3 regions of the Anaerosporobacter sp. genome follow, and region 1 is predicted to be linked to each of the others. Evidence: predicted binding sites of a transcription regulator. Region 1 holds the regulator's gene; each other region holds the start of a gene.

The links. The regulator NrdR, encoded in region 1, represses ribonucleotide reductase genes. The targets are predictions, from matches to a motif close to CACAANATNTTGTG.
Region 2: the regulator NrdR is predicted to act here: its motif matches at 2,293-2,306, upstream of nrdD (anaerobic ribonucleoside-triphosphate reductase).
Region 3: the regulator NrdR is predicted to act here: its motif matches at 4,723-4,736, upstream of ACW2QF_RS09535 (ribonucleoside triphosphate reductase).

The regions. Positions count from the first base shown of each region.
Region 1 is NZ_CBDLAM010000012.1:13,428-23,761, forward strand. Features, by position in the region: gene ftsZ (cell division protein FtsZ) at 1-1,189, shown strand, start outside; gene ACW2QF_RS02395 (sigma-E processing peptidase SpoIIGA) at 1,585-2,478, shown strand; gene sigE (RNA polymerase sporulation sigma factor SigE) at 2,494-3,234, shown strand; gene sigG (RNA polymerase sporulation sigma factor SigG) at 3,369-4,154, shown strand; gene ACW2QF_RS02410 (YlmC/YmxH family sporulation protein) at 4,189-4,449, shown strand; gene nrdR (transcriptional regulator NrdR) at 4,530-4,991, shown strand; gene ACW2QF_RS02420 (YifB family Mg chelatase-like AAA ATPase) at 5,106-6,644, shown strand; gene dprA (DNA-processing protein DprA) at 6,645-7,778, shown strand; gene topA (type I DNA topoisomerase) at 8,051-10,150, shown strand.
Region 2 is NZ_CBDLAM010000097.1:125-10,458, forward strand. Features, by position in the region: gene ACW2QF_RS11490 (phospho-N-acetylmuramoyl-pentapeptide-transferase) at 48-1,010, shown strand; gene ACW2QF_RS11495 (hypothetical protein) at 1,169-1,825, shown strand; gene nrdD (anaerobic ribonucleoside-triphosphate reductase) at 2,388-4,547, shown strand; gene nrdG (anaerobic ribonucleoside-triphosphate reductase activating protein) at 4,548-5,072, shown strand; gene ACW2QF_RS11510 (ATP-binding cassette domain-containing protein) at 5,212-5,829, shown strand; gene ACW2QF_RS11515 (GNAT family N-acetyltransferase) at 6,098-6,670, shown strand; gene trxA (thioredoxin) at 6,852-7,166, shown strand; gene ACW2QF_RS11525 (response regulator transcription factor) at 7,481-8,176, shown strand; gene ACW2QF_RS11530 (sensor histidine kinase) at 8,151-10,310, shown strand.
Region 3 is NZ_CBDLAM010000070.1:3,962-14,295, forward strand. Features, by position in the region: gene ACW2QF_RS09520 (branched-chain amino acid aminotransferase) at 1-145, opposite strand, end outside; gene ACW2QF_RS09525 (dihydrofolate reductase) at 318-809, opposite strand; gene thyA (thymidylate synthase) at 1,085-1,930, opposite strand; gene ACW2QF_RS09535 (ribonucleoside triphosphate reductase) at 2,056-4,455, opposite strand; gene hflX (GTPase HflX) at 4,756-6,006, opposite strand; gene ACW2QF_RS09545 (tetratricopeptide repeat protein) at 6,089-6,505, opposite strand; gene ACW2QF_RS09550 (tetratricopeptide repeat protein) at 6,599-7,297, opposite strand; gene ACW2QF_RS09555 (ABC-F family ATP-binding cassette domain-containing protein) at 7,409-9,355, opposite strand; gene ACW2QF_RS09560 (TetR/AcrR family transcriptional regulator) at 9,980-10,334, opposite strand, start outside.

The DNA.
Region 1 (10,334 bases):
CAAAATACTTGTCATTGGAGTTGGCGGGGCAGGCAATAATGCTGTTAATCGAATGATAGAAGAAAACATTAAAGGAGTAGAGTTTATCTGTGTCAATACAGATAACCAACATTTGAAAACTTGTAAAGCGCCTACATGTTTGCAAATTGGTGAAAAGCTTACAAAAGGGCTTGGTGCAGGTGCGCAACCTGAAGTAGGAGCAAAAGCGGCGGAAGAAAACAGGGAAGACCTAACAGAAATCGTAAAAGGTGCAGACATGGTTTTCGTTACTTGTGGAATGGGTGGCGGAACAGGTACTGGCGCAGCTCCTGTAGTAGCACAAATTGCAAAAGATCTAGGAATACTTACCGTTGGTATTGTTACAAAACCTTTTAAATTCGAAGCAAAAGCAAGAATGAACAATGCTATATCTGGAATTGAACGTTTGAAAGAAAACGTTGATACATTAATCGTTATCCCAAATGATAAATTACTTGAAATTGTAGATCGTAGAACAACAATGCCTGATGCACTAAGAAAAGCAGATGAAGTGCTACAACAAGGTGTACAAGGTATTACTGACCTAATTAACGTACCTGGCTTAATCAATCTTGATTTTGCTGATGTGCAGACAGTTATGAAGAACAAGGGAGTTGCTCATATTGGTATTGGTGTAGGACACGGAGATGATAAGTGTGTAGAAGCTGTTAAGCAAGCAATTACAAGTCCGTTATTAGAGACTACAATTGAAGGAGCTTCACATGTTATTATTAATATTTCTGGTGATATCAGTTTAATTGAAGCTAATGAAGCTGCAACATACGTACAAGAGCTAGCTGGTGAAAGTGCAAATATTATCTTTGGTGCTATGTATGATGAATCAGCACCAGATCAATGTACAATTACAGTAATAGCAACAGGACTAGAAGAGGCATCTCAGAAAGAACCTGTAAAGGCTCCTTCCTTCATTAATCAAGGGATGAATCGTCAGTCAACACAACAAGCACCAAAGTTTGGAACAGGATTAAATAGTGGGACAAGTAGTAACTCAAGTCTATTCTCAAGACCTGCATCTACAACATCTACGCCAGCAGCACAATCACAAACAGCAGCTGCAAAACCTGTACAGACATTTTCAAAACCAGTATCACAAGATACGGATCATGATGGTATTAAAATACCTGAATTTTTAAAGAAGAACCGTAAATAATTATAAAAAACAATTCCAATAAGCTGTATGAATATGGTGAACATGTAATGTATGTCATATCCAATCAACTTCTTGGAATTATTTTTTTATTGGTGTGAGAATGCTTTTAATTTAAAATCTTTCATAAATCTATAAGCAACTGTTTATTTAGACTTAATTATTAGCATAATTCATGCGACAGCAGTTTTTTTCTTTTGTTTTTTCTCTAAATAGTAAAGTATATGTATTCTTGACCTACATTCTGTAGGATTCTGTATTACTTTGATGAAAAGTAACTGGAAAATAAACCCAATTTATGACAAAAAGAATAAAGTGAATAAGTTATAATGAATTTACTGAGTGTGTGTGGTCCACATTGTATCGGTATTAGATAAGCTTAGAGGTGGGGGTGAACATTGAAACTAGAGGTTTACATTGACTTAGTCTTTGGAGTAAATCTGATTATGGATTACTTACTTCTAGCAATGATGCAAAAACTCGTTAAGAAGAATAGTAAAAATGGTAGAAAATTATTGGCAGCAATACTAGGCGGTTTGGGAGCTTGTTTTAGTATTATGGTACCAATATTTCGATCGGGTATTCTTATGATACTATTTGGATTTTTATTGGCAAGTTGCATGCTTAAAATCACGTTTCGTTATGAAACGGTAAAAGCTCTTGTAAGAGATGTTTTAATATATTATGCGATCACCTTTTTAGTTGGTGGTATATTGAATTATTTATATTATTATACAAGCGCTGGATATTATATTACTGAGTTTTTAAGAATATTGCCATCAAAAACTTTAAATTTTTGCTATTTAATTATTTTTTTTGTAATTGCGAGAGGTTTTATCCATCTTGTAAAGCGAATTTTATTACAAATGAAGGCAAATGAGGAGTTATTTTATAATGTAGAATTAGTATTTGGTGAAAAAAAGATAACTTGCAAAGGATTATTAGATACCGGAAATAATCTTAGAGAACCCCTATCGAAGAAACCAGTTATTATTGCAGATATTGATGGAGTGAAAGAAATATTACCAGATGAATTGATAGACTTTGCTAAAGATTATATGGGAGATGTTAATCAAACAGATATGGATCAATACGCAATAAGAATTAAATGGATTCCCTACCATGCTGTAGGTACTGACCAAGGGATTTTGCCAGGAATTGTATTCGATGAAGTAAATGTTCTTAGAGAAGATGAGGTAGTACATAATCCTAATATAACAGTTGCAATTTATCAAGGTAAATTAACGGTGGATGACAATTATCATATTATATTACATAAGGAATTATTATAACGGGAGGAATGAAGCATGTTGTTAAAGGTATCAATACCGAATAAATTTCAATTTAGGGTAATACCGGATTTTAAAAACGTGATTTTTAAACAAAGAGGTGAGATTCATTATATTGGAGGAGCAGAAATTTTACCAGCGCCCCTTGATACAGAAAGTGAATCTGATATTATTTCCAAGTTGGGAACCGACGATGATGCAAAAGCGAAGTCTATATTAGTGGAACATAATTTGCGTTTAGTTGTGTACATAGCGAAAAAGTTTGATAATACGGGTGTTGGTGTCGAAGATTTAATTTCAATTGGTACAATTGGTTTGATAAAGGCAATCAATACATTTAAGCCAGATAAGAATATTAAGTTAGCAACCTATGCTTCTAGGTGTATAGAGAATGAAATTCTGATGTATCTTCGTAGAAACAATAAGACTAAGTTAGAAGTGTCTATTGATGAGCCGCTTAATGTGGACTGGGATGGGAACGAGTTATTATTATCCGACATATTAGGAACAGATGAGGATATTATCTATAAGAATATTGAAGATGAAGTAGACCGAAAACTCTTGAATAAAGCACTTGCAAAGTTAAGTGAAAGAGAGCGAGTTATTGTTCAATTACGATTTGGGTTAAATTCAAAAGATGGTGCAGAAAAGACGCAAAAAGAAGTGGCTGATTTACTTGGAATCTCACAATCGTACATATCAAGGCTAGAGAAGAAAATAATGAAACGTCTAAAAAAAGAAATCGTGAGATTAGAATAGAATGTAACGATTTGAATAAAACTGAATAAAATATATTATGGTAAAAAGTAGCAAAAAATGAAAAATATAATAAGTATAAAGTTCCATTAATTAGCACATCATTTATGTATATATATGATGTGGAGGTTAATCAAATGGCTCTTTACAAAGTTGAAATATGTGGTGTTAATACAGCGAAATTACCTTTACTTAAGAATGATGAGAAAAAGGAACTCTTTGAACGTATACTTAAAGGCGATAAAGAAGCTAGAGACCTGTATATTAGAGGGAATCTTAGACTTGTGCTTAGTATTATTCAGAGATTTTCTAACAGCAATGAGAATGTAGATGACTTATTTCAAATTGGTTGCATCGGTCTTATGAAAGCGATAGATAACTTCGATATAACACAAAATGTAAAGTTTAGTACCTATGCAGTCCCTATGATTATTGGGGAGATTCGTAGATATCTTAGAGATAATAATAGCATTCGTGTTAGTAGATCCTTACGTGACACAGCTTACAAAGCAATCTACACCAAGGAAGCTTTGATGAAGAAGAATGATAAAGAGCCAACCGTATGTGAGATTGCCAATGAAATTGGAATAAGCAAAGAAGATATTGTTTTTGCTTTGGACGCAATTCAAAGTCCAGTTTCATTATATGAACCGGTTTATTCAGAGGGTGGAGATGCTCTCTATATTATGGATCAAATAAGTGATAATAAGAACAAAGAAGAAAACTGGATTGAAGAAATTGCTTTAAAAGAAGCGATGGATAAATTGTCCGATAGAGAAAATAATATTATAAAGTTAAGATTCTTTCAAGGGAAAACCCAGATGGAAGTAGCAAATGAGATAAGTATATCTCAAGCGCAAGTTTCGAGATTAGAAAAATCAGCACTTAAGAATATGAAGAATTATTTAATGGGAAAACAATAGAAAGGCTATAAATAAATTCGAAGGGGCGATATGCTTGCGTTTTTGTGAATTGAAAGAGAAGGAGGTCATCAACTGTAGAAACGGACAGAGATTAGGATTTGTATGTGATCTTGATTTTGATACATGTACCGCTAAGATACGATGTTTGATAGTGCCAGGCCCGTGTAAAATCTGGGGCATACTTGGTAGAGAAAGTGAATTTATTATTGACATCTCGTGCGTCAAACAAATAGGAGAAGATGTTATTCTGGTAGATATTGATGAAGAAAAGTGCCTTGTGGGTTGCAAATTCTAATAGAATATGAAAAGTTCTTGACATAACCCAATCAATTACTATAATTAAAGTAAGAAAATGTGTAATTGAGGGGGAACCTTATGAAGTGTCCATTTTGTGGCGAAGATAATACTAGAGTTATCGATTCTAGACCAGCCGACGATAATTGTTCCATTCGTAGAAGACGTCAATGTGATCAATGTAGAAAACGTTTTACAACGTATGAAAAGATAGAAGTAATTCCATTAGTAGTAATAAAGAAAGACATGAACCGAGAGCCTTACAATCGTTCGAAGATTGAAGCTGGAGTATTTCGTTCCTGTCATAAAAGACCGATTTCGGTAAATAGTATTACAGCTGTGGTAGATGACATTGAAAACACTATTTTTAACTTGGATAAGAATGAGATTAATAGTAATTTAATCGGCGAAATTGTAATGGATAAATTAAAAGAATTAGATCCTGTAGCGTATGTAAGATTTGCTTCTATATATAGAGAGTTCAAGGATGTTAATACATTCATGGATGAACTTAAGAAGATTCTAGATAATCAAGGTGAATAATGAAAGAAACATTAAGACTATCAAGTGAATAATTATTACTTGATAGTCTTTTTTATCTATGCTATAGTGTAAATATATGGTTCTTTAAGTCTTGAAGAGAGGGAAAGGATCATTATGTTTAGTAAATCATATTGTGCAGCTGTTCATGGAATAGAAGGGTTGCCAGTACAAGTGGAGGCAGATGTAAGTGATGGTCTGCCATGTTTTGATATGGTAGGTTTTCTTGCCTCAGAAGTAAAAGAAGCAAAAGAGCGAGTGCGAATTGCTTTAAAGAATTCGGAATTTCGCCTTCCACCCAAACACATCACAATTAATTTATCACCAGCAGATATCCGAAAGGAAGGAACTGCTTTTGATTTTCCAATCGCAATTGCGATTCTAGCTGCCTCTGGCTATATTCCACAAGAAAATATTAATGATTGTATGTTAATCGGGGAACTAAGCCTGAATGGACATTTACAACGTGTAAATGGCGTACTTCCCATGACATATGCTGCAGCCAAGCATGGTTTTAAGAGATGTTTGGTTCCCATTGATAATGCAAAGGAAGGCGCTGTAGTAAGAGATATTGAAGTGATTGGTATACGGACATTAACCGAAGCGGTAGAATACTTAAATGAAGTTAGAATAATAGAACCCTGTTTCGTTGATGTAGAAGCTATGTTTGAAAATGATATTCATGAAGAATGTGACGACTTCGCTGATCTAATAGGACAGAATATGATGAAAAGAGCAGTTGAGGTTGCAGTAGCAGGAATGCATAATATAACTATCATTGGCCCGCCTGGAGCAGGTAAAACAATGATAGCGAAACGAATTCCCAGTATAATGCCGCAAATGAGCGTAGAAGAAAGTATGGAAATCTCCAAGCTATATAGTATATCTGGGTTGTTGGGAGAAGATAATGTACTAGTACATAATAGACCTTTTCGAGCACCTCATCATACTATTACACCAATTGCATTAATTGGCGGTGGTAGAAATCCTATACCAGGAGAGATTAGTTTGTCTTCTGGCGGAGTATTATTCTTAGATGAACTTCCCGAGTTTCAAACTCGTACATTAGAGGTTATGCGTCAACCTTTAGAAGAACGAATGGTTACCATAAATAGACTTCAAGCAACTTATAAGTATCCAGCTAGTTTTATGTTAGTGACAGCACTAAATCCCTGTAAATGTGGTTATTACCCAGATAGAAGAAAGTGTAACTGTTCAATGCAACAGATAAAGCACTATTTAGGTAAGATCTCAAGGCCATTACTAGACCGCATCGATATCTGTGTGGAAACGACACCTATAGAATATCAAGAGTTAGTAAGCACAGAAAAAGGAGAGTCTTCAAAGGAAATACAAAAAAGAATTCTGAAAGCAAGACAGATACAAAATAAACGCTATTTGAATACAGGAATCTATTACAATTCTATGCTAAATGCAAAACAAGTTAAGAAGTATTGTGAGTTAGGATCTGAAGAAGAGAAGGTAATTGAGAATGCTTTCAATACACTTGATTTAAGTGCTCGTGCCTATCATCGAATTCTTAAGGTAAGCAGAACCATAGCAGATTTATGTGGAGAGGAATCCATACGGAAAGAACATTTATATGAAGCAATCAGTTATCGAAGTCTTGATAAGAAATACTGGGGGGATATATAGATGGAATGTTCAAAGCAAAAATTGCTATGGTATGCATGGTCAAAGAAAGAAGATGTTGGATATAAGGAGACAACAAATTTATTAACTTATTATGGTTCAATAGAAGCAGTGTTAGCTGTTAAGGCTGAAGAAATGCAATCCTTAGAATGGTTATCTGACTCTGCTAAGGTCGCCATATTAGAAGGTATTGATCTTGAAAAAGAATATAATTTATACGAAAAAATGATGAAAAAAGGTATAAATTTTGTTATCCAAGAAGATATAAACTATCCGAAACGACTACTCAGCATGTATGATCCGCCTTGGTTTTTGTATTATGTAGGAGAATTGCCTGAGGATGATTTACCTTCTGTAGCAATAATAGGTGCTAGGGCATGTTCAACATATGGATCAGAGGCGGCACGTAAATTTGCGAAAGAATTAGCTATGAACAAAATACAAATTATAAGTGGGTTGGCTAAGGGAGTTGATGGCTATGCTCATAGAGGAGCGTTAGAAGGGAAAGGAAAGACCTTTGGCGTCATTGGAAGTGGTGTGAATATCTGTTATCCAAGAGAAAACTATCAACTATTCCATGATGTGGAATGCGAAGGAGGTATTCTATCTGAGTATCCACTAGGGTCTCCTGCATTAGCATTTCATTTTCCGGTAAGGAATCGTATCATAGCTGGGCTTTCAGATGGAATATTAGTAGTGGAAGCAAAGGAAAAGAGTGGAACCTTAATAACGGTAGACTGTGGATTGGAACAAGGTAAGGACATCTATGCTTTACCAGGGAAGATTACTGATGAGTTATCTATCGGTTGTAACAGGTTAATACAAAATGGTGCTAAATTAATACAATCAACCAATGATATAGTAGAGGAATTAGTAGAAAGGTATCCTTTTTTAAAACAAAATAAGAAAAAGAGTAAACAAGTATCGATGCTTTTTGAAAATCAAGTAACTGCTGAAGAGAAGCTTGTTCTTATGAAACTCGGGTATGAACCGATACATTTTGAACAGTTGTTGATAAATACTGGATTAAATACCGTAAAATTAATGGAAATTATTTTTATGTTACAGATGAAAGGGTTAATTAAAGAGATAGCTACTCAATACTATATATTACAAACCTTATTTGTGCATTCTTAGTAAGTAATAAACGTATTTTTACTTATGCTAGGTTATATAATATAGTAAAAATGCATAATAATGACGGAATCCAAAATATGGGTATTGAATACGCTCTAAAAATAAAAAAATAATATGCTTGAAACGTAAGAAAAAATAGTGTATGCTAATTTAAGTTTAGACTACGGTAATACAAAATGGGATTTTTGGTATTAACGTTGTATATATCAAAGAGTGAATTGGTAAAGAAGTATGTGTATATAGATTCACTTAATAATTAAAGGAGTGATTATATGCCAAAATATCTCGTGATAGTTGAATCACCTGCTAAGGCAAAGACAATAAAAAAATTTCTTGGTTCTAATTATGAAGTATTGGCTTCTAGTGGTCATGTAAGAGATTTTCCTAAAAGTCAAATGGGTATAGATTTTGAACATGATTATGAACCTAAATATATAACGATTCGTGGTAAAGGTGAATTACTTGCCAAATTAAGAAAAGAAGTTAAGAAAGTAGATAAAGTATATCTGGCAACTGACCCTGACCGCGAAGGAGAAGCAATCTCATGGCATCTAGCAACAGCGTTAAAACTAGATGATACCTTGCCAAATAGAATAACATTTAATGAAATTACTAAGAATGCAATAAAGAATTCATTGAAACAAGCTAGAGCAATAGATATGAATTTAGTTAATTCGCAACAAGCAAGAAGAATGCTAGATCGTATGGTTGGTTATTGTATTAGTCCGTTGCTTTGGCAAAAAGTAAAACGTGGATTAAGTGCAGGTAGAGTACAGTCAGTAGCATTACGAATTATTTGCGATCGTGAAGATGAAATTAATGCTTTCGTACCAAAAGAATACTGGACATTAGAATCTAGTATAAAAGTTGAAGGTGAAAAGAAACCATTAATTGCAAAGTTTTATGGTGATGAAAGTGGCAAGATAGAAATTGAAACTGAAGAACAGATGAACGAGATTTTGAAGAAGTTAGAGAATGCTGAGTACAAGGTTACAGATGTTAAAGTAGGAGAGCGTATTAAGAAAGCTCCACTACCATTCACCACTAGTACAATGCAACAAGAAGCAGCAAAAGTTCTTAATTACTCTACACAAAAGACGATGCGACTTGCTCAACAACTATATGAAGGTGTGGATATCAAAGGGAGTGGAACCATTGGTTTAATCTCTTATTTACGTACAGATTCTACACGTATTTCTGATGAGGCAGATGCAAGTGCAAAAGAATTCATCAAAGAAAATTATAGTGAAAAGTATGTAGCAGCAGAAGATAGTAATAAGAATAGTAATAAGAAGATTCAAGATGCGCATGAAGCAATTCGTCCGACTTATGTAGATATGACTCCAACTAAGATTAAAGAATCTTTAAGTAGAGATCAATTCCGTCTTTATCAATTAATATGGAAGAGATTTGTAGCCTCTCGTATGCAACCAGCCAAATACGAAACAACTTCAGTTAAAATCATGGCTAATGGATATCGATTTACTACCAGTGCATCAAAGTTAGTGTTTGATGGGTACTTATCAGTCTACAATACAGAAGATGATAAGGAGGAAACGAATAAACTTTCTAAATCATTAGATATAGATTCTAAGTTAACACTTATCGAAACGGATAGTAAACAACATTTCACACAACCACCAGCTCATTTTACGGAAGCTTCATTGGTTAAAACATTAGAAGAGTTAGGTATTGGTCGTCCTAGTACCTATGCTCCAACCATTACAACAATCATTGCAAGAAGATATGTTGCCAAAGAAAATAAGAATCTTTATGTAACAGAACTTGGTGAAATTGTAAATAAAATCATGTTAGAGGCGTTTTCTAGTATTGTAGATGTTAACTTTACTGCAAACCTTGAAATGTTACTTGATAGAGTAGAAGATGGTTCAGTTAGCTGGAAAACAGTTGTTAGTAACTTCTATCCTGATTTAGATGAGGCTGTTCAAAATGCTGAAAAGAAATTAGAAAAAATTAATATAGAAGATGAAGTTACTGATGTGGTTTGTGAAGAATGTGGTAGAAACATGGTTATTAAATACGGACCACATGGTAAATTCTTAGCCTGTCCTGGATTTCCAGAGTGTAGAAATACAAAAGCATATTTTGAGAAGATTGGTGTTGCTTGTCCAAAATGCGGAAAAGATGTTGTCATCCGTAAGACTAAAAAAGGTCGTAAGTATTTTGGGTGTGAAGACAATCCAGAATGTGATTTCATGACATGGCAAAAACCAACTAATGAAAAATGCCCTAAATGTGGAACAATCATGGTTGAACGAGGTAATACACTTGTTTGTAGTGAGGAAACTTGTGGACATACACAGCCTAAAGATGTGAATAAAGAACAAAAAGAGGATAATAGTAACAAGTAATACTAAATAATTATTAATTAATACTAATTTTTCATACAAAATCATTATTATTTATAAGATTTCTGTTATAATTGTCAAACATCTATTGTTTTTATTCAAAATGTATGATAAACTTGGTCTATCAAGAAATATTCTGTAAATGGTATATATCAGTACTGTCATCTTCTTTTATGGGGGGTCTATT
Region 2 (10,334 bases), on a different contig from region 1:
GGGACGAATAATTAAGAAAGGACTGCCATATAGCAGAAGGTGATAGTATGTACAAGATATTGAGTAGCGACCTGAGTGTAAATCAGATTGTTATGATTGGTATCGTTGTTGCTTTTGTTATTACATTTCTAGCATTAAAGCACCCGTTACCCTTTCTACCTAGCGATAAGGGACGAGACTATGCGCTGAATGGAAAACAATCAAAAGGGAAAATTCGAGGAGTCGGGCTCAGTTTTGTAGTATGTTTTGTAGTATGTAGTTATATTTTCTTACCATTTGATCGTGAATTTGTGATTTATTCGATCCTTTTATTTGGAGTTATGTTGAGTGGTTATCTAGATGATGCATCGGATACTCCATGGAATGAATATAAAAAGGGTTTAATTGACTTAATCTTATCCGTAATAACCATACTGACGTTTATTGATTTCAATTCAACTACAATTTACATAGGTACATTGGAATTGGTAGTCCCTAAAGTTTTATATGTACTTCTAGGAATACTCTTGTTTTGGATATCCATTAATGTAACGAACTGTTCTGATGGGGTAGATGGGCTATGCGCAAGTGTTACAAGTGTGGTACTGCTATCTTTTAGCATTATATTTAGCGAGACATTAGGTAAATACGCGATGGCAAGTTTCTTGTTTGTGGCAGTTTTATTGGCATATCTATATTTTAATGCGTACCCTAGTAGTATGTTGATGGGAGACGCTGGTTCAAGGGCATTGGGATATTTCATTGCAATCATTACCATTAAAACAGGACATCCATTTATCTATCTTCTGTTAGCTGGGGTATTTATTATTGATGGTGGTTTGGGTTTGGTTAAGGTATTTCTATTGCGCTTTTTTCGGTTTGGGATTTTGAAGAATACACTAACACCAATACATGACGATGTAAGGAGTAAACATAATTGGTCGGATACGCAAGTGGTTGTACGATTTGTTACCATACAGTTGTTATTGGCAGTTATTGCGTATGTTATAGTCATACAGTGGTATAGTTGAAGGTATGAATTGTAAAGTGAAAATCCATACCTTCAAGTAGTTCATCGTTGAACGGATTATTGCAATGGAAATAGAACCACACATCTGATAGTAATATTTGACATAGTTGTATAAAACAAGTAAAATATATACAATAAACGACACAAAGGAGATCAGATGTGAAAGGAAAAAAGAGGATTTTAGGAGTAGTTTTATTGGTTATTGGAATAGTTTTTTATGTTTATAATGGTATTTTACCGCTTTTTGCAAAATCGCATAGCGCACCTATTGAATTATTGTTTGAAAGTAATATTGATGCTGGGAGGTATGTTAAAGGAGAAGTGCATTTTGCCTATAAAATTCTAGAAGTCAAAAACAGAATAAATTTTATTCCAATAGGAAAAGAGTATTATTATTTGGTTTTTGATGAGGATATTACGGAATGTGTTGTAGTAAGAGCAGATAAGGATTGGTTAGAAAATTTTGATAAAGATGGATTTAGTATTGATGGTGTTGAAGTAAAAGGTGTTTTAAAGAAGCTTAATACAGATACAAGTCACATTGGACTTAAACTAACAAGTACTGCTGAGAATATTGAAGAAGATTCACAGAAATTAAGCGAAAGTGGAATCGATGTAAAGGCTTCAGGTTACTATGTTGACTGTTTATCTGACAAATATGCAGTTTATACGATTGTGTCACTATTTATTATATTGGTTTTGTTTATAGGATTTCCGTTAGCTATAAAGAAATTTATGCATAAAACTTTAATAATTCTAATTTTACTTTTCATATTTGATGCTTTCTTTATTGTTCATATATTAGAAATGATATAATAGAAATAGTACAGCTTTTACATTATATATGTGATCGGTTTCAGAGGTTGTGCTCAAGTAAATAGGGGGTTATCTTTGTCCTTCAAAGATTGGTATATAGCTGTATATCCATCTTTTTTTATTTGTACGTTTCTATAATTCCTAATATGTTTGTGGATAAAGATTAAATTATCATTGCTAGTAGATCTCTACTGAATATCCAAGTATAGAACGATGGCATGTAGGTAAGTCACAATTTTGAATTAGTTACCCATAAGATAATTTTATCTCTTATTAAAATAATCTATGTGATAATGAAAGGGATTACAGCATTTATTAATTTACCTTAGTTGAATTTCCTGAAAAATAAGAAATATTATCAAGAATAATAAAACCACAATAAAGAAATAAACACCGTCAACCCCTTATAAATAAAGGGGTATCCACATTTGTGACCACTCTATAATGTGTACTTAAATAAATACAACTACTATATCTTGTGAAAAAAATAAAATTCTAATTGAAAAAGTATTCGATTGATATTATAATGAGTACTGTAAATTAATTGGAGGAGTGATATAGTATGAAAATTATAAAACGTAATGGTTCAGAGGAAGTATTTGATCTTAATAAAATCGTAGCAGCAGTGATTAAGGCTAGCGATGCAACCTTAAATTCTATGCTCACAAAGGAGCAAATTAGTGAAATTGCTGACTACGTTGAATATAAATGTTTAAAAATGAATCGCACTGTATCTGTAGAAGAGATACAAGATATGGTAGAAAATCAAATTATGTCTACAGGAGCGTTTGACGTTGCTAAATCTTATGTTAGATACCGTTATAAACGTTCGCTTGTTCGTAAAGCCAACACAACAGATAATACAATACTATCACTAATCGAATGTAATAATGAAGAAGTTAAGCAAGAGAATTCAAATAAAAATCCTACTGTAAATAGTGTGCAACGTGATTATATGGCAGGTGAAGTTAGTAAAGATATAACAAGACGTTTACTTCTTCCAGCTGACATTGTGGAAGCAGATATGGAAGGTATTATACATTTTCATGATTCGGATTATTATGCACAACATATGCACAACTGTGATCTGATTAATCTTGAAGATATGCTTCAAAACGGTACGGTAATTAGTGAAACATTAATTGAAAAGCCACATAGTTTTTCAACAGCATGTAATATAGCAACACAAATTATTGCACAAGTAGCAAGTAGCCAATATGGTGGACAAAGTATCAGTTTGGCACATCTTGCACCATTTGTTCAGATTTCTCGTGAGAAGATTCGTAGGGACTTACTTGAAGAGGTGGAACTATTAGGATCAGAAGCATCAGAAGAAATAATCAGCGATTTAGTAGAGAAACGATTAAGAAAAGAGATTAACAAAGGTGTACAAACAATTCAATATCAAGTAGTTACACTTATGACTACAAATGGACAGGCACCATTTTTGACTGTATTCATGTATTTGAATGAAGCAAAGAATGAAGAGGAAAAGAAAGACCTTGCGTTAATAATAGAAGAAACATTAAAACAAAGATATCAAGGTGTTAAGAATGAAGCAGGGGTATGGGTAACTCCAGCATTCCCTAAATTAATTTATGTTCTTGAAGAGGATAATATCAAGGAAGACACCAAATACTATTACTTGACAGAGTTAGCTGCCAAATGTACAACTAAGAGATTAGTTCCTGATTACATCTCTGAAAAGAAGATGAAAGAATTAAAAGAAGGAAATTGTTTCCCTGTTATGGGTTGTAGAAGTGCATTAAGCCCATGGAAAGATGAGAATGGAAATTACAAGTTCTATGGCCGTTTTAACCAAGGAGTTGTAACAATCAATCTTGTTGATGTAGCATTATCATCAGGTCGTGATATGGACAAGTTCTGGAAGATTTTTGATGAGCGTCTAGACTTATGTTACCGTGGACTTATGTGCCGTCATAACCGTTTAAAAGGAACTTCATCTGATGCGGCACCAATTTTATGGCAGAACGGAGCGTTAGCTCGTCTCAAGAAAGGTGAAAAAATAGATAAGTTATTATACGGCGGATATTCTACGATTTCACTTGGATACGCTGGTTTATATGAATGTGTGAAATATATGACAGGAGAATCACATACGAATCCTGAAGCTACACCATTTGCAATTGCTGTGATGCAATATATGAACGATGCTTGTAATAAGTGGAAAGAAGAGACGAATATTGCATTCAGTACCTATGGTTCACCGATTGAAAGTACAACATATAAGTTTGCGAAATGTTTACAAAAACGTTTTGGTATCATTGAAGGTGTGACTGATAAGAGTTATATAACAAACAGTTACCATGTAAATGTAACGGAACCGATTGATGCATTCTCAAAACTACAATTTGAAGCAAAATTCCAAGCATTATCATCAGGTGGTGCGGTAAGTTATGTAGAAGTACCAAATATGGAAAACAACATTCCTGCTGTTTTAGAAGTTATCAGATTTATCTATGATAACATTATGTATGCAGAATTAAACACGAAGAGTGATTTTTGCCAAGAATGTGGATTTAGTGGAGAAATTCAAATTGTCAATGAAGAAGGTGGCAAGCTAGTTTGGGAGTGTCCAAATTGTGGTAACCGCAACCAAGATACCCTTAATGTTGCACGTAGAACCTGTGGATATATCGGAACGCAATTCTGGAACCAAGGAAGAACACAGGAGATTAAAGAAAGGGTGCTTCATTTATAGATGAATTATGGTGAAATTAAAAAGTATGATATAGCTAACGGAGAAGGAGTTAGAGTTTCTTTATTCGTATCGGGTTGTACCCATCATTGTAAAGGTTGTTTTAATCATGAGACATGGGATTTTACATTTGGAAAGAAATTTACAGTAGATACAGAGAAAGAGATTTTAGAAGCCCTTGATCATTCGTTCATTAATGGACTTTCCCTTCTTGGTGGTGAGCCGTTTGAACGTCAAAATCAAGAAGCACTTTTACCATTCTTGCACAAAGTAAGAGAGAAATTTCCGCAGAAGAATATATGGTGTTATACGGGATATGTATTTGAAGATGAATTACTCAGTGAAAGTAGGGCACGATGTGAATATACCGATGAGATGTTAAGCTTAATTGATGTCCTAGTAGATGGGGAATTCATAGAAGAACGAAAGGATATTACATTAGCATTCCGTGGTTCATCGAATCAAAGAATTATTGACGTAAAAGAGTCTCTAAAACAAAACCAGACGATCTTATGGAAATTAAAATAAAAATATAAATAATATCGCACGAACTTACGAGGTAATATGGGGTTCGTGCGATATTTTTGGTAAGAAATAAAAAGAGTAAGATACAAAAGAGTAAGAAACAAATAGAGTAGTAAAGTGATTAAAGGTATAGGAAAATAAAATGAAATATGAATTAAGACTAGAAGATGTGACAAAAAGACATGAAGGGCTAACTATTGTTGAAAACATGAGTTTAGCAGTAAAAAAATCAACGGTAATAGGTATAGTTGGATCAACGTACGAAAAGGCATCTATGTTTATGCAGCTATTAGCGGGCGAGATAGTGCCGTGCCAAGGTGAAATATATTATCAAGACGAAAATCTCTCAAAGTATGGCCAGGTGCCAGGTTATGTTGGAGTTTATATATCAGACATAGGCTTTCTTACAGAATATACAGGGTATAAAAATCTGAAGTACATTGCAGGAATGAATGAAAAGGCTGGAGAAGAAGATATACACAAGGCAATGACCTTGGTTGGTTTATCGCCAACAAATAATCGAAAGGTTTTACAATATTCAAGCCGTATGCGACAAAAGCTTAGTATCGCGCAAGCGATTATGGAAGGACAGAAGATGTTATTAATTGATGCAGGAGTTTTTACTACTATCAACAAAGAAAACCATACAGAAATTCGAAAAATTTTATCGAAGTTAAAGAAGCTTGGTTATACAATGGGAATTGCCAGTGAGAAAGAAGAGTACATTAAGAAGATATGCGATCAGATTATTCATATCTAATATCAAAAGTCTAAATTATGCATATTTTGTAGTATGTATGTGGATAAACAGTATACTAATTAGGTATTCAATATAAGAAGAGGTTACTATATTTTTTAAGTATAAATATATACTTAAAATTAATTGCCATTTACAGATACATGTTATATCATATAGATAAATAGTAGCAAGGGACGTAACAGACGATGAAGACTGATTGGTTTCTAAGTAAAAGTACAGGAAGGAGCGAGTAGAATAACGCTCCAAATCACAACAAGGGGGCTTCTGAATGAAAGAACGAACAAAAATTAGAGTACAAAAAAACAATCTAACAATTCGAAGTGCAGAGGGTTCGGATGCAGAATTATTAACAACATGGTGGAATGATGGTGCAGTAATGTCACATGCGGGATTTCCGAATGGCTTAAATCAGAGTTTAGAAGAGACCATTGAGCTAATTAGTAATAATGAGCGGAAACTTTCGCAAATCTGTATTATTGAAGTTGACGGTATCCGAATTGGTGAGATGAGTTACGATATCGGTAATAGAGTTGCTGAAATCGGAATTAAAATATGCGATGATTCTTATAAAAATCAAAATTTAGGGACGAAATTTATTGAAATGCTAGTAGAGTATTTATTCACCAATGAAGCACTTAATTATGCAGTTCCTATTGATAAGATTATACTTGATACCAATCAAAAGAATGAACATGCAAAACATGTATATGAAAAAGTAGGATTTTTAAAGATACGTGTGAACGAAGATGCATGGAAAGATCAGATTGGACAGTTGCAATCCAGTGTTGATTACGAGATGTCAAGAGAGAGATATCTCTTAAGTAGCCAGAAATGGTCATAGATTTAAAGAGAAAATGGAATTAGTAGTAATAGAGTTTTATATAGAATATGGCTTCCTATTATAGTGGAGCCATTCTTTTATTCGAATTCATATCTTATGTGACTTAATCACAGAAAGAATATCCATTATGGTGTAAAATACTCATATTAATAAATATGAATGTGAAATGGAGGAAATAATTATGGCTAAAGTTCTTAATACAAGTAGTTTTGATGAAAAAATAAAAAAAGATGGCGTTGCTGTCGTAGATTTCTTTGCAACTTGGTGTGGCCCATGTAAGATGTTAGCACCAGTATTCGAAGAAGTAGGCAGTGAACTTAGTGATAAAGCAGGATTTTATAAAGTAGATATAGATGAGAGTTTAGAAATAGCAAATGAATACGGAATTCAATCAGTACCAACCATGTTAGTATTTAAAGATGGTGAAGTAGTTGAAAAATCAGTAGGCTATGTTCCAAAAGCAAATATTTTGTCTATGGTAGAGCCACATTTATAAGAGTATATATAAAATTTATAAGAGTATAAATAAGTAAAGACGGCTGTCGCACTTACAATTGAAAGATTGTGAGTGAGGCAGCTTTTTTGTTAGAATTTCTTAAGAAATTATAGCGTTTGAATGTTAGTTTTATGGATTATTATTTATTACATAACAGGGGAGGTAAGCAATAGGGAGGTGAGAAGTCTAGTGTTTTGCTGTATTTATATACGAAGGCACTTGTATATTGATACATACTATACTAACATATAAGATAGGAAGAAAAATCTGGAAGATAGAACTGACAGCTTATGAGGAAGGAGTATGAAAATAGTATGTATCAGATATTAGTAGTTGAAGATGATAAAGAAATCTTAGAGGGAATTAGTATATATCTAAGAAATCAGGGGTACAAGGTATTTGGAGCTTCAAATGGTTTTGAGGGCTTAGATGTATTAGAACGTGAAAAGGTACATTTAGCAATAGTTGATATTATGATGCCAAAGATGGACGGTATTACAATGACGATGAAATTAAGAGAGAAGTTTGATTTTCCAGTAATTATGCTATCAGCTAAGTCAGAAGATATGGACAAAGTGACAGGCTTGAATATTGGAGCAGACGATTATGTGACAAAACCATTTGTTCCAATGGAGTTATTAGCTCGGATAAATTCTCAATTAAGAAGATACGCAAAATATCTTAAAGTAGTAGAAGATACACAGGAAAGAAATATGTATACAATTGGAGGACTTGAATTAGACGAGGATATGGTGGAAGTAAGGGTTGATGAAAAACCGGTAAAATTAACACCACTGGAATTTAAAATCCTACAGTTATTAATAAAAAGCCCTGGGAGAGTTTTTTCACCGGAAGAAATATATGAAAGAGTATGGAATGAAAAAGCCATTACGACTGATACCATCATGGTTCATATAAGAAGAATTCGTGAAAAAATTGAGATTAACCCAAGGGAACCAAAATATTTAAAGGTGGTATGGGGAATTGGATATAAAATCGAAAAGCAGTAGAATTTTTGGAAGTATTATATTAGCGTGTATCGTGATTATTGTAGCTGCGAGAGTTGTCGCAACCTATGATTATTTTTGGAAGGTAGTTGATAGTAAAGTAGAGAGTCCGTATAAGTCGGATTGGTTTACAGAATATCTCACTGAGAATGTATATTCACTTTATGTCGATGTAGCAGAAGAAAGAGCAGGTAAGGAGTTAAAACCTTCGGATGTTTATCTAAATATTGTGGAAGAAGAAAAAGAAACAGATAATATTGATATTGAAGATTCTGAAGAAACAGAAATAACAACTCAAAAAGATTCTGTTAAAATTGAGTTGAATGACTGGTTAGATGATCTAAAGAATCGTACTAAGGAAAACCATAATCTAAAATATCAAGTTGCAGATAATACTTCAGGGGAAGTAGTTACTTCTTATGATTGGACATTTAGTGAAGATACAAAAGATGAGTATGATTCATATATTACCCTTGTGTTTGACAAACGTGGGGAAATCAGTATTAAATATGCTTATAATATCGATACACAATTTTTGATTGATCGATTGAGAAGCTTTGTCTCACAATATGAGTACTCGGATTCGGGTGTTTCTTATTCGATTGAGCCAATTGTAGATACCACATTCCATTATGCTGTACCAAAAGAATTACAACCGTATGATACAGTCTATTGGCATCAAGAATGGAAAAATGAAAATGTGTTTTATACGAATTCAGGATTTCCATTTGTAATACTTGGTGCAACTTTATTTATAATGATTATAGCCTTATTATTATCGAGCAAGAAACTATTTAAACTAGGAGCAGGGATTACTTCAAAGATACCATTTGAAATAGTAGCTACAGCTGGGGTATTGGATTTGCACTTCGCAATTTGCATGTCTGAAGTTATTTATAAGACGCATACAGGAGAAATGGCAAAAGATTTAATTAGCATTGGAATTTCTGATAAATTAATACCACTCATTCATATTGGAGCGTGGTCAATTATTTTAGGTGTAGTAGCAATTATAACATTATCAATGAAACAACTTTTGGTTAAAGGATTACTAGAGTATTGTTCAGAAAATGTAATTGTTACTAGAATAATCAGATGGTGTTATAAGAAAATAAAGCGGTTCGTTAATAAGATGACAGAGATTAATGTGGATGATACGGTGAACAAAAACCTATTTAAAATACTCAGTATTAATTTAATCGTACTTACCCTGTTATGTAGTATTTGGTTTTTTGGAATTGCTGGTCTAATTATATATACAATTGTTATGTTCTTCTTCTTACAGAAAAAAATGAATCAATTAAAAGATGACTACGATCGCATTTTAGAAATTACAGATTCTTTAGCAAAAGGAAAGCTGAATGTAACAGAGGAACGTGATTTAGGCCTATTCGAACCGATTAAGACGAACTTAACTATGATTCAAGGTGGATTTAAGAAAGCTGTTGAAGAAGAGTTAAAGAGTCAGAATATGAAAACAGAATTAATTTCTAATGTATCACATGATCTAAAGACACCACTAACAGCAATTATAACTTATGTGAATTTATTAAAGAATGATGAAATTACAGAAGAAGAGAGAAAATCGTATATTGAGACATTAGATAAGAAATCGGAGCGTTTAAAACAATTAATAGAAGATTTGTTTGAAGTAAGTAAAGCAAATAGTGGGAATCTAGAAGTGAATTTAGATACTGTAGAAGTCCTTTCTTTGATTAGACAAGTGGAATTAGAACTTGCAGAAAAGTTAGAAGAGGTAGGTATTGAATTAAGTATTCGCTCTAATCAGGAGAAGGTATATCTAGAACTAGATGGACAAAAGAGTTGTCGTATATTTGAGAATTTATTTGGAAATCTAGTCAAATATGCTATGCCAAATCGTAAAGCCTATGTTGATGTTATTGTGAATGACGCTGGTACTCAAATCGAAGTAAAGAACATGTCAAAAGAAGAATTAGACTTTGATACAAGTGAGCTTACTGAGAGGTTTGTAAGAGGTGACAAATCAAGAAATTCCGAAGGTTCTGGATTAGGTTTAGCAATTGTTAAGAGTTTAGTTGAACTTCAAGGTGGAGAGTTCCAGATTGTAGCAGACGGAGATTTGTTTAAAGCAATTATTAGGTTTGAAAATAAGTAAAAACAAACATTACTGTAGAAAGAT
Region 3 (10,334 bases), on a different contig from region 1:
CAATCCTTGCATCGTGCCATCCTTTTCCTGTCTCATAGTTCATAATAAACATATGATCGGTAAAAATTGTACCGAATTTTAAAGGATTGTCTTCCTTAGGCAATTCCTTTGGTGTAGTTGTTTTCTCAAATCTGATATTTAACATATTTATTCACCTTCCTAATTGTGATTTATCCGTAGTTATGCAATTCTGTACATGTTATGCGAATATTTATTCTATAATATTAATCTTCTCAAAAATGAATTTCAATAGTTTTTAAATTTTTTATTACATATCAATTGCTTATATCTTATATTCACTATGGTTATACATTGGTTTATTTTTGTCTCTCGTACTTCATAAACCAGTACTCTAAATCATAGTAAGTTTGCTCTTCTGATTGTTCCGTAATCTTCCATTCAGGCATCTCATCAAGATTAGGGAAATACGTATCTGCCTCATAGGCATAATCAATCTTTGTTATGTGAGCCACATCACAGTATGGCAACATTTGATGATAGATGGAATCACCACCAACCACGAAAACATCTTCAGTTTTACAATCCTTAACCAATTCTAACGCCTCTTCAATACTACCAACTACCTCTGCTCCATCCACTTTATAGTCTGCTTTTCTAGAGATAACAATGTTTCTGCGGTTAGGTAATGGTTTGCATTGTGGAAAGCTTTCTAGTGTCTTACGTCCCATTATTATTACTTTCCCAGTTGTCTCTTGACGAAAGAAACGTTGATCTGCAGGGATTTTAACAAGTAAATCATTCTTTTTACCAATAGCCCAATTTTTATCTACTGCTACTATTACGTTCATTTTCTTGTTCCTTTCTTTATATAGTATTTGTTAGAGTTTATTCCTATTTTATTATGAAATAAACTTACATTTCCTAAGTTCATCCTAAAAAGTTTTAGATTTAGTTTAAATTCAAGCTGAATACTCAAGAACAACTATTTATTAATTTATCAATACACTCGCTTGTACTTGAGTATCTATAAAGTATAAAAGCAAAACTCTTAATAATGTACATTTGCTTCTTAGATAGAGTTTTGCATTCAAACATAAAAAACACAAGTACATTAACGATAACCTTAAACTGCAACAGGTATATTCTCAACCTTCGGTCCAGTTACATAGTTATCAAGACGGAAGTCATCTACTGTGAATTGATAGAAATCCTTAATCTCAGGGTTCATCCAGAATGTAGGCGCGTCATAAGTTGGTCTTGTAATTAATTCTTCAATAATTGGTATATGACGATCATAGATATGGGCATCCGCAATAACATGAACTAATTCTCCAACTTCCATATCACATACTTGAGCTAACATATGAATAAGAACTGCATATTGGCATACATTCCAGTTATTAGCTGCGAGAATATCTTGGGAACGTTGATTAAGAATTCCATTAAGATACATCTTACCATCTTTTTTCTTAGTTACATTGAATGTCATACTATACGCACAAGGATATAGATTCATCTCATGTAGATCTTCATGAACATAGATATTAGTCATAATACGACGGCTGTACGGATTGTTCTTAAGGTCATAGATCACACGATCAACTTGATCCATCATTCCTTCTTTATATTGATGCTTTACTTGTAGCTGATAGCCATAGGCTTTTCCGATAGAGCCTGTCTCATCTGCCCAGCTATCCCAGATTTTACTGTTTAAGTCGTTGATGTTATTCGATTTCTTTTGCCATATCCATAATAATTCATCAATACAACTTTTGATAGCTGTTCTACGAAGCGTCATAGCAGGGAATTCTTTTTGTAAATCATAACGATTTACTACTCCGAATTTCTTAATAGTATAAGCAAAGGAGCCATCTTCCCACTTAGGACGAACCTTTTCACCTTCTGTGCTAACACCATTTTCTAAAATATCTTTACACATATCTATAAATAAATTATCTGCTAAACTCATGTCTACCTCCTTAATATCTCTAATTATTCTAAAGTATCTGTCTACAAAAAACAAGTATGAGTTAATGTATATTACATGGAAAAGGCTTTTGCATATATTATCTGCAAAAGCCTTAAAGTTCAATCTTATACTGTTACGCATTTTGCTTCAGCAAAGCGCTTAATATTGGAAGCATTTACATATCTCTTAATTTCTCCATTCTTCGCTTCAACCAAAGTTGGTGCTTGCATTATGCCCAGCTCAGATGCTACTTCTATGTTCTCTTCTGCATCGACTACCACATAATCCAAACCTTCAAGATATGATTTAGCCATTGCGCAGTTTGGACAAGTCTTTGTTGTAAACAAGTATAGTCCGTCTTTTGATATACTATTAGTCTCATCAAACTCTAATGACTCACAACTTTCTGTAGTAGATACTTGCTTATGTATACCATGATTTCCTGTTTCAAAGGAGTTTCCAACTTCGTAAAGTTTACGATTTGCATACTCTTGTGATTTACCTTCATTCCAATTTTGAACTGGTCGATAGTAACCTGTAATACGGCTGTAAACTTCTGCTTTTTCACCACATTCTGGGCAAGTGAAATGTTCTCCATTAATATAACCATGATTTTTACAAATTGAATATGTAGGTGATATCGTATAATAAGGCAATTTATAATTCTTAGCGATTGTTCGAACTAGTTTCGCAGCTGCTTCCCAATCAGGTAGTTTCTCGCCAAGAAATGCATGGAATACAGTTCCTGATGTGTACAATGTCTGTAAACGATCTTGAATATCTAATGCTGAGAAGATATCATCTGTGTAATCAACAGGTAAATGAGAACTGTTTGTATAGTAAGGAGTGTCCCCTTCATTACCAGCAGTCTTAATATCTGGCCAACGTTTTCTATCATGTTTTGCAAGACGATAAGAAGTTGATTCTGCTGGTGTTGCTTCTAGATTATATAAATCACCAAACTCAACTTGGTAGTCAGATAAACGTTCTCTCATATGGTTTAAAACCTTAACTGTAAAGTCTTGTGTTTTTTTATTTGGCATATCTTCACCCAACCAACGAGCATTTAAACCAACTTCATTCATTCCTAAAAGACCAATGGTGGAAAAATGGTTATCAAAGGAACCAAGGTATCTCTTTGTATATGGATATAGTCCTTCTTCTAGCAATTTAGTAATTACTTTTCTCTTAACCTTTAAGGAACGTGCTGCCAAATCCATCATACGGTTTAATCGCTTGAAGAAATCTTCTTCATTCTGTGCTAGATAAGCAATTCGTGGCATATTGATGGTAACAACTCCAACACTTCCAGTACTTTCTCCAGAACCGAAGTAACCACCAGTTTTCTTTCTTAATTCTCTTAGATCAAGACGTAAACGACAACACATAGAACGAACATCACTTGGCTCCATATCACTATTGATATAGTTTGAAAAATATGGTGTACCATACTTTGCTGTCATTTCGAATAATAATTTGTTATTTTCTGTTTCCGACCAATCAAAATCATTTGTAATTGAGTAAGTAGGAATTGGATATTGGAAACCTCGTCCATTAGCATCACCTTCAACCATAACCTCGATGAAGGCTTTATTAACCATATCCATCTCTTTCTTGCAGTCTTTATATTTGAAATCCATCTCTTTCCCACCAACAATACAAGGAAGTTCTGCTAAATCATTAGGAACTGTCCAGTCAAGGGTGATATTTGAAAATGGTGCTTGTGTTCCCCAACGGCTAGGTGTATTAACTCCATAAACAAATGATTGTATACATTGTTTTACTTCTTTATATGACAAATTGTCTATTTTAACAAAGGGAGCCAAATATGTATCGAAAGATGAAAAAGCTTGCGCACCTGCCCATTCATTTTGCATAATTCCAAGGAAATTAACCATTTGATTACATAAGGTTGATAAATGGCTTGCAGGTGATGAAGTAATCTTACCAGGTATACCTCCAAGACCTTCTTTTATTAATTGTTTCAATGACCATCCTGCACAGTATCCTGTTAACATGGATAAATCATGAATATGTATGTCCGCATTTCTGTGTGCAGCAGCTATTTCCTCATCATAAACCTCGGATAACCAATAGTTTGCAGTAATGGAACCTGAATTATGAAGAATGAGTCCACCAACAGAATACGTCACTGTTGAATTCTCTTTTACTCTCCAATCTTCTTCTTTCACATAACTATCCACAATTTCTTTGTAATCAAGAATCGTTGACTTCATATTACGAATTTTTTCTCGGTTTTTACGGTATAAAATATATGCCTTAGCAACATCTGTATATCCCGTTTGCTCTAATACTTGCTCAACTGAATCTTGAATATCCTCAACACTAATTACGCCATCTTTTACTTTATCTTGAAAATCTGAAGTAACTCGTAGCGTTAAGAGATTAATGATATCTTCATTATACAGCTTTTCTGTAGCATTAAACGCTTTGGAAATTGCATCTGAAATCTTCTTAATAGCAAATTCTGCGACTTCTCCATCTCTCTTAACAACATTAAACATAAACCGTTCTCCCTTCGCAATTCATTTTCTTTCAATTACAACACTACTATATCTAGTGCAAAGTATAAGACTTTTTAGTAATGTTTTGAAACAAAAAAACCGACAAAGAAAATCAAAGTACTATACATCCAACTATTCCATACACTGAGAAATATGTCCTAGTAAAATGTATCATCCCTGATTTTCCCATCGGTTAAATTGTAGCAGAATACAGTATCTAAGTCAAGCAATATATCTACCATATCTATATGCCATTCGAATCACAAACACTATATATTGTATTTATATTCACATCAAAAATTATTTCGAAAGTTGTAAATATATTTCTTTTGGAACATACGCTTCTATATAAATTCCTTCTGATTGGTACTCTTCCTGAAGTAGTTGCCCATACTTACGGATAACTTGAATCTTGCCTGCATCGGAGTATGGAAAAACTTTCTCAATCAATATCTTGTGTTCCTTAAGAATTTCTTCGATGGTATTTAATAGGTCATCTAACCCTTCACCAGTCTTTGCAGAAATCTGTACCGTACGATCTGCTTTGAAATCTTTTAGGATTTGCTGCTCTTCTACTTTATCTACTTTATTGAATGCAGTAATGATAGTTTTATCCTTAACTCCTAAGTTATCAAGAGTTTCATATACTACATGCATATGTTTGTATGCTTCTTCGTTTGAACTATCTACCACATGTAAGATAATATCCGCATATTTTGCTTCCTCAAGTGTACTGCGAAATGCATTAATCAAATGATGTGGTAACTTTCGAATAAATCCAACTGTATCAGTAAGAAGGATCTGTTGACCACTCTCCAGTTTTAGATTTCTAGTGGTTGGATCTAGTGTTGCAAACAGTTTATCTTCAGATAATACGCCTGCACTTGTTAATGTATTTAACAACGTAGACTTACCAGCATTGGTATATCCAACAATTGCAATAACTGGTGCTGGATTCTTGCTTCTTTGTGATCTCGTCGTTTCTCTTGTTCGAACTACATCTTCCAGCTCACGATTCAATTGAGAGATGCGATCACGAATCAAACGACGATCCATCTCTAACTTCTTCTCACCTGGACCTTTCGTACCAATACCACCACCAAGTCTTGATAAGGAACTTCTAAGACCAACCAACCGTGATGAACGGTATTTTAATTGCGCTAACTCAACTTGAATCTTACCTTCACGTGTAGAAGCTCTTTGTGCAAATATATCAAGAATCGTAACCGTTCGGTCCATCACCTTAATTTGAAGGGCTTCTTCTAAATTCTTAAGTTGGGCAGGCGACAATTCATCATCACATACAACACCAGTAGCATCTAATTCCTGTGCCAACAATCTCACTTCTTCTATCTTACCTTTACCAATATACGTACCAGGGTGCACACTCTCACGATTTTGAATTACTTTCGCAATTGTGTCGGCACCTGCTGTTTTAATTAATTCTTCCAATTCATCAAGGGATTGCTCTGTATCATCTCCATCACTAGTAGCGACACCTACTAGAATCATCCGCTCTTCTTGTTCCTTTATTTCAAATATTTCCGCCATTATTATACCATGCCCTTTCTTTCAACTGTATTCATAGGCTAGCACTTACATAATGAACATTGTTCATCCGTGAAAAACTCACCTACTTCGTGTTATCCGTGAGGGCATCTTCTTGTCTTGTCTTAAGGAATTCCAGTTCCTTTATCATGCCCTCATCATCTGGATATGCTTTCAAATATTTCTTCGCCTTTTTATATGCTTTATCGAATTCACCTACATGCTCAAGGGCAACAATTTCATTATATTTTAGTGGTTGCATAATTGTGCTATCGTTCAGTTTAATTCCATTTTGGAAAGCTGTTAATGCTTGATCATAAGACTCTAACTTAAGATACGCTTCGCCTAATTGATTATATACAACTGCAGATTTTATATTTGCAGTTGTTTGAATATACTGTTCATAATTCGTCGCTGCATTCTCATAATCTTCTTCTACCATAGCGATTTCTCCAAGGTAGAAATATGCTCCATTAAATCCATTTTCAATAGCAGTAGTCAATTCCTCTTAGGCTGTATCGTAACTTCCTTGATATAAATGCAATAACCCTACATTTTAATAATCTTCTTTAGAATCCGACTTAATTGACAAGGCTTATGAAAGAACATCTTTTGCTCCTGCAGTATCCCCTTGCTGTAATAGGATGGCATATTTTCCAAAATAGTATTCATAATTGTCTTTATCAAAAGAAATTGCCTTATCAAAATCTGCTACCGAATCTTCAAGCTGCCCCATTTGTCCTTTTAATACAGCACGCTTATAGTACGCATCACTTTGATCTGCCTTCTTCTCTATAACCTTAGTATAGGTTGCTATTGCTCCCTCTTGATCTAAGGTTTTTTCCTGTGCATCTCCTAGATAGAATAGAATATCTATATCTAAATCAGAACGATCTGTTATCTTTATAGCCTTTGTGAATGCTTTAATAGCTGATTCATAATCCGCAGAATTATAATATGCTATCCCTTTACCTCGATAAGCCATCTTGTTATTCGCCCTGACAATCTTGTTGTCTTTATCAAGGATTGCTTTATCAAATTGGATTAAAGCCTCTTCGTAATTTTCACATTGAATAAGAGTCATTCCATAATCAATGTAATACTCTGCTTTATTGGGATTCTTCGTAACTGCCTCTTTAAGGCTTTCGCTTGCTTTCTCATAATTCTGCTCTTTGTATTGTTTCATACCCTCTTTATAATAATCACTAGCACTCTTATTGCCACCGCAACCAGTAACCGCAAACATAAGTACCATTGATGCCAAAATCACTTTGCCCCGTTTTAATCGAACCATGATGATTCATACCTCCATTTATCATTCTATGACTAGCTTGCCTTGTGAAATCAATTACTCACTTCGACAAGTTACATTATAAATTGCGCTGATGATAAATGCAAGCTTGGTTTACTTAAGCTGTTCTAGTGTTTCCATTAGTTCTTCCCATTCTTTTTCTGTCTCTTCAATTTGGTTTGTTAATTCCTCAAGCTTTTTATAATCTGCCACATATTCCTCTTTCATACATTCTTCTTTTAATACTTCTATCTTTTCTTCACATATCGCTATCCTTTCTTCTAATTTGGCTATCTGACGATTTTTCTTAGCTTCTTCTTTGCCAGGGTTCACTGACTTCTTTACTGTTTCCAACACATCCTCTGAATAATTGCTTATTGCGCCACCTACACAAACTTGTGCTTTTAGATTTCTCCCAATTCCTTTTTCTACAATACTTAAATTACTCTCTTGTTTCTTTTCTCTTTCAACAAGATATTCTTCATATCCATACGGATAATAAACAACTTTATTTTTCTCAAAAGCTAGCATTGCTGTTGCAACTTCTTTGATGAAGTAACGATCATGGGAAACAAATAATACCGTTCCAGTATAAGCACGCAACATACTTTCAAGAGCCTGTTTTCCTACTATATCCATGTGGTTCGTAGGTTCATCTAAGATTAAGAAATTTGGTTTTCTTGTGAAGATTTTAAGAAGTGCCAGTCGTACCTTCTCTCCTCCAGATAATTGATTAATCTTCTTGTACACATCATCTTGTGAGAATAAGAAATGTCCTAACGCATTTCGTACCTGCGTCTTCTTCATATCAGGGTAGGTATTCCAGAAATCATCGAGTATTGTCTCCTCGCTAGAATACTGGGCCATCTGCTGTTCAAAGTATCCCATCTCAACATCAATTCCATATTCATAGGTACCTTCTAAAGATGGGATTTGACCAACTAATGTCTTTAATAATGTGGATTTTCCTATTCCATTCTCACCGATTACCACAATTTTTTCACCTTTTAAGATATCTAGACTAACTTTACTAAGTACATGATCATAACCAATACCCAGTTTTTTAATTCTCATTACTTCTTTATGAGATTCTATTCTCGGTGAAAACTGAGCGTGAAATGCTTTCGTATCAAACCTTTGTGGTTTTTCAATTTTTTCCATGTGTTCGATTGCTTTTAATTTGGAACGTGTCATAGAAACTTTCGTCGGAGTGTTCTTCCACTGTTCTACAAATTTTTGTAATCTTGCAATTTCCTTTTGTTGTGCAATATAATCTTTCTCTTGTTTCTCTGCATCAAGACGCTTTCTTTGAATAAATGCACTATAATTTCCTGTATATCGTTTTATATGCGTATATTCAATCTCGTAAGTCACATCTATGATACGATCCAAAAACATACGATCATGAGATACAATAACAACTGCCTTATTATAGTTTTTAAGATATCCCTCTAACCACTCGATTGTTGATATATCTAAATGGTTTGTTGGCTCATCTAACAAAAGAATATCTGGTTTACTTAACAGTAATTTAACAAATGCAACTCTCGTCTGCTGCCCACCAGACAAAGCTATAATCGGTTTTTTCAAGTCTTCTAACAAAAAGCCAAAACGTTGGAATACAGTCTCCATATCTTGTCTGAACGTGTATCCACCAAGACTTTCATATTGTATCGATAGCTTTCCGTATTCGTTCAAGATTCTCTCAGAAGAATCCTTTTCCATCTTCTTAACAAGTTCATCCATTCGTTGCTTCATCAATAGTATTGGTTCGTATACCTTCATTATTTCTTCTTCAATTGATAAGGTATTGTCTGTGAAATCAATTTGTTTTAAGAAACCTATCTTCAAATCTCCTGCCATATAGATTCCACTATCTTCATCACTATCTAGATTACTAAGGGATATATTCCCCGCAATTAGGTTCAGTAAAGTAGTTTTACCGCAACCATTACGTCCTACAATTGCTATCTTTTCGTTATCCCTTATTTCAAAATTAATATTATCTAAGATGGTCGTCGCCGCAAATCGAACGATACCACCTGTAATTTGATATCTCATCTGTACACTCTCCCTTAATTGTTACCTGTATTAATGACTTCATGATTCCTATCTGTTCATGGTCTCTCCTCATGCCATGCCATTTACCAAGTATCAAATTATATCGCTATTGTATTCTTTCCCTAGTATAAAACTAATAATATGGCTTACCATATTCTAGTTCTGAGTGAGGTTACAGTGAGATAATTAACGCTTCTTATAAACAATAGAAATCACATTTCTTAAACTTCTATTGACATGAACAAAAAAAGACGCAAGGCAAATACCTAGCGTCTTCTAATCCAATCAAAAGCGAACAAACTCGCACATATATCTCGTCAAAGTAACTCTAACGAGGGATAGACAAACGATACTATACTTGCTAAATGGCATTCAAAAAACATCGCATAAGCAACCAGTTGTTGCTATGCAACTATTTAGGTTAGTTTTGAAATCTACCTAAACAGATATGTTATTATCTAGTTTCCATTCAAATTAGCAAGTAATAATAATCATCTTCGTCCCTCCATACAGTGCAATCAAATTATATCTCTTGTTTGCACTTAGCTTCCTTTTATTTATATACGTATCATATAACAGACTTTTTCATCTGTCAACCCATAATCTTCCTTAAATTACAATGTTTTATAACTCTTCGTGCATCTCATACATCTCCGCAAATTGATATACATGTTTTCGAATTACTTCCTTCGCCTCTTCTTCTCCACCATCGAAAGAATCATACTGACAAATCAATAGATAGATTGGTGCGTAAAACTGCAATGCCATAACCTTAGCATCTACTTTCCTAAACATCCCTCTCTCGATTAATACAGTAAATAATTCTTCTTGAAACACTAATGCATTATCAAAATATATTTTCTTAAATGTATCACGTATCACAGGATTTCTATACTGCTCCATAATCAGTATCCTACGGAATTTCGATGTGTAAGGATCTTTCAGATAATATAAGAATATCTTATATACTATCTCAAAA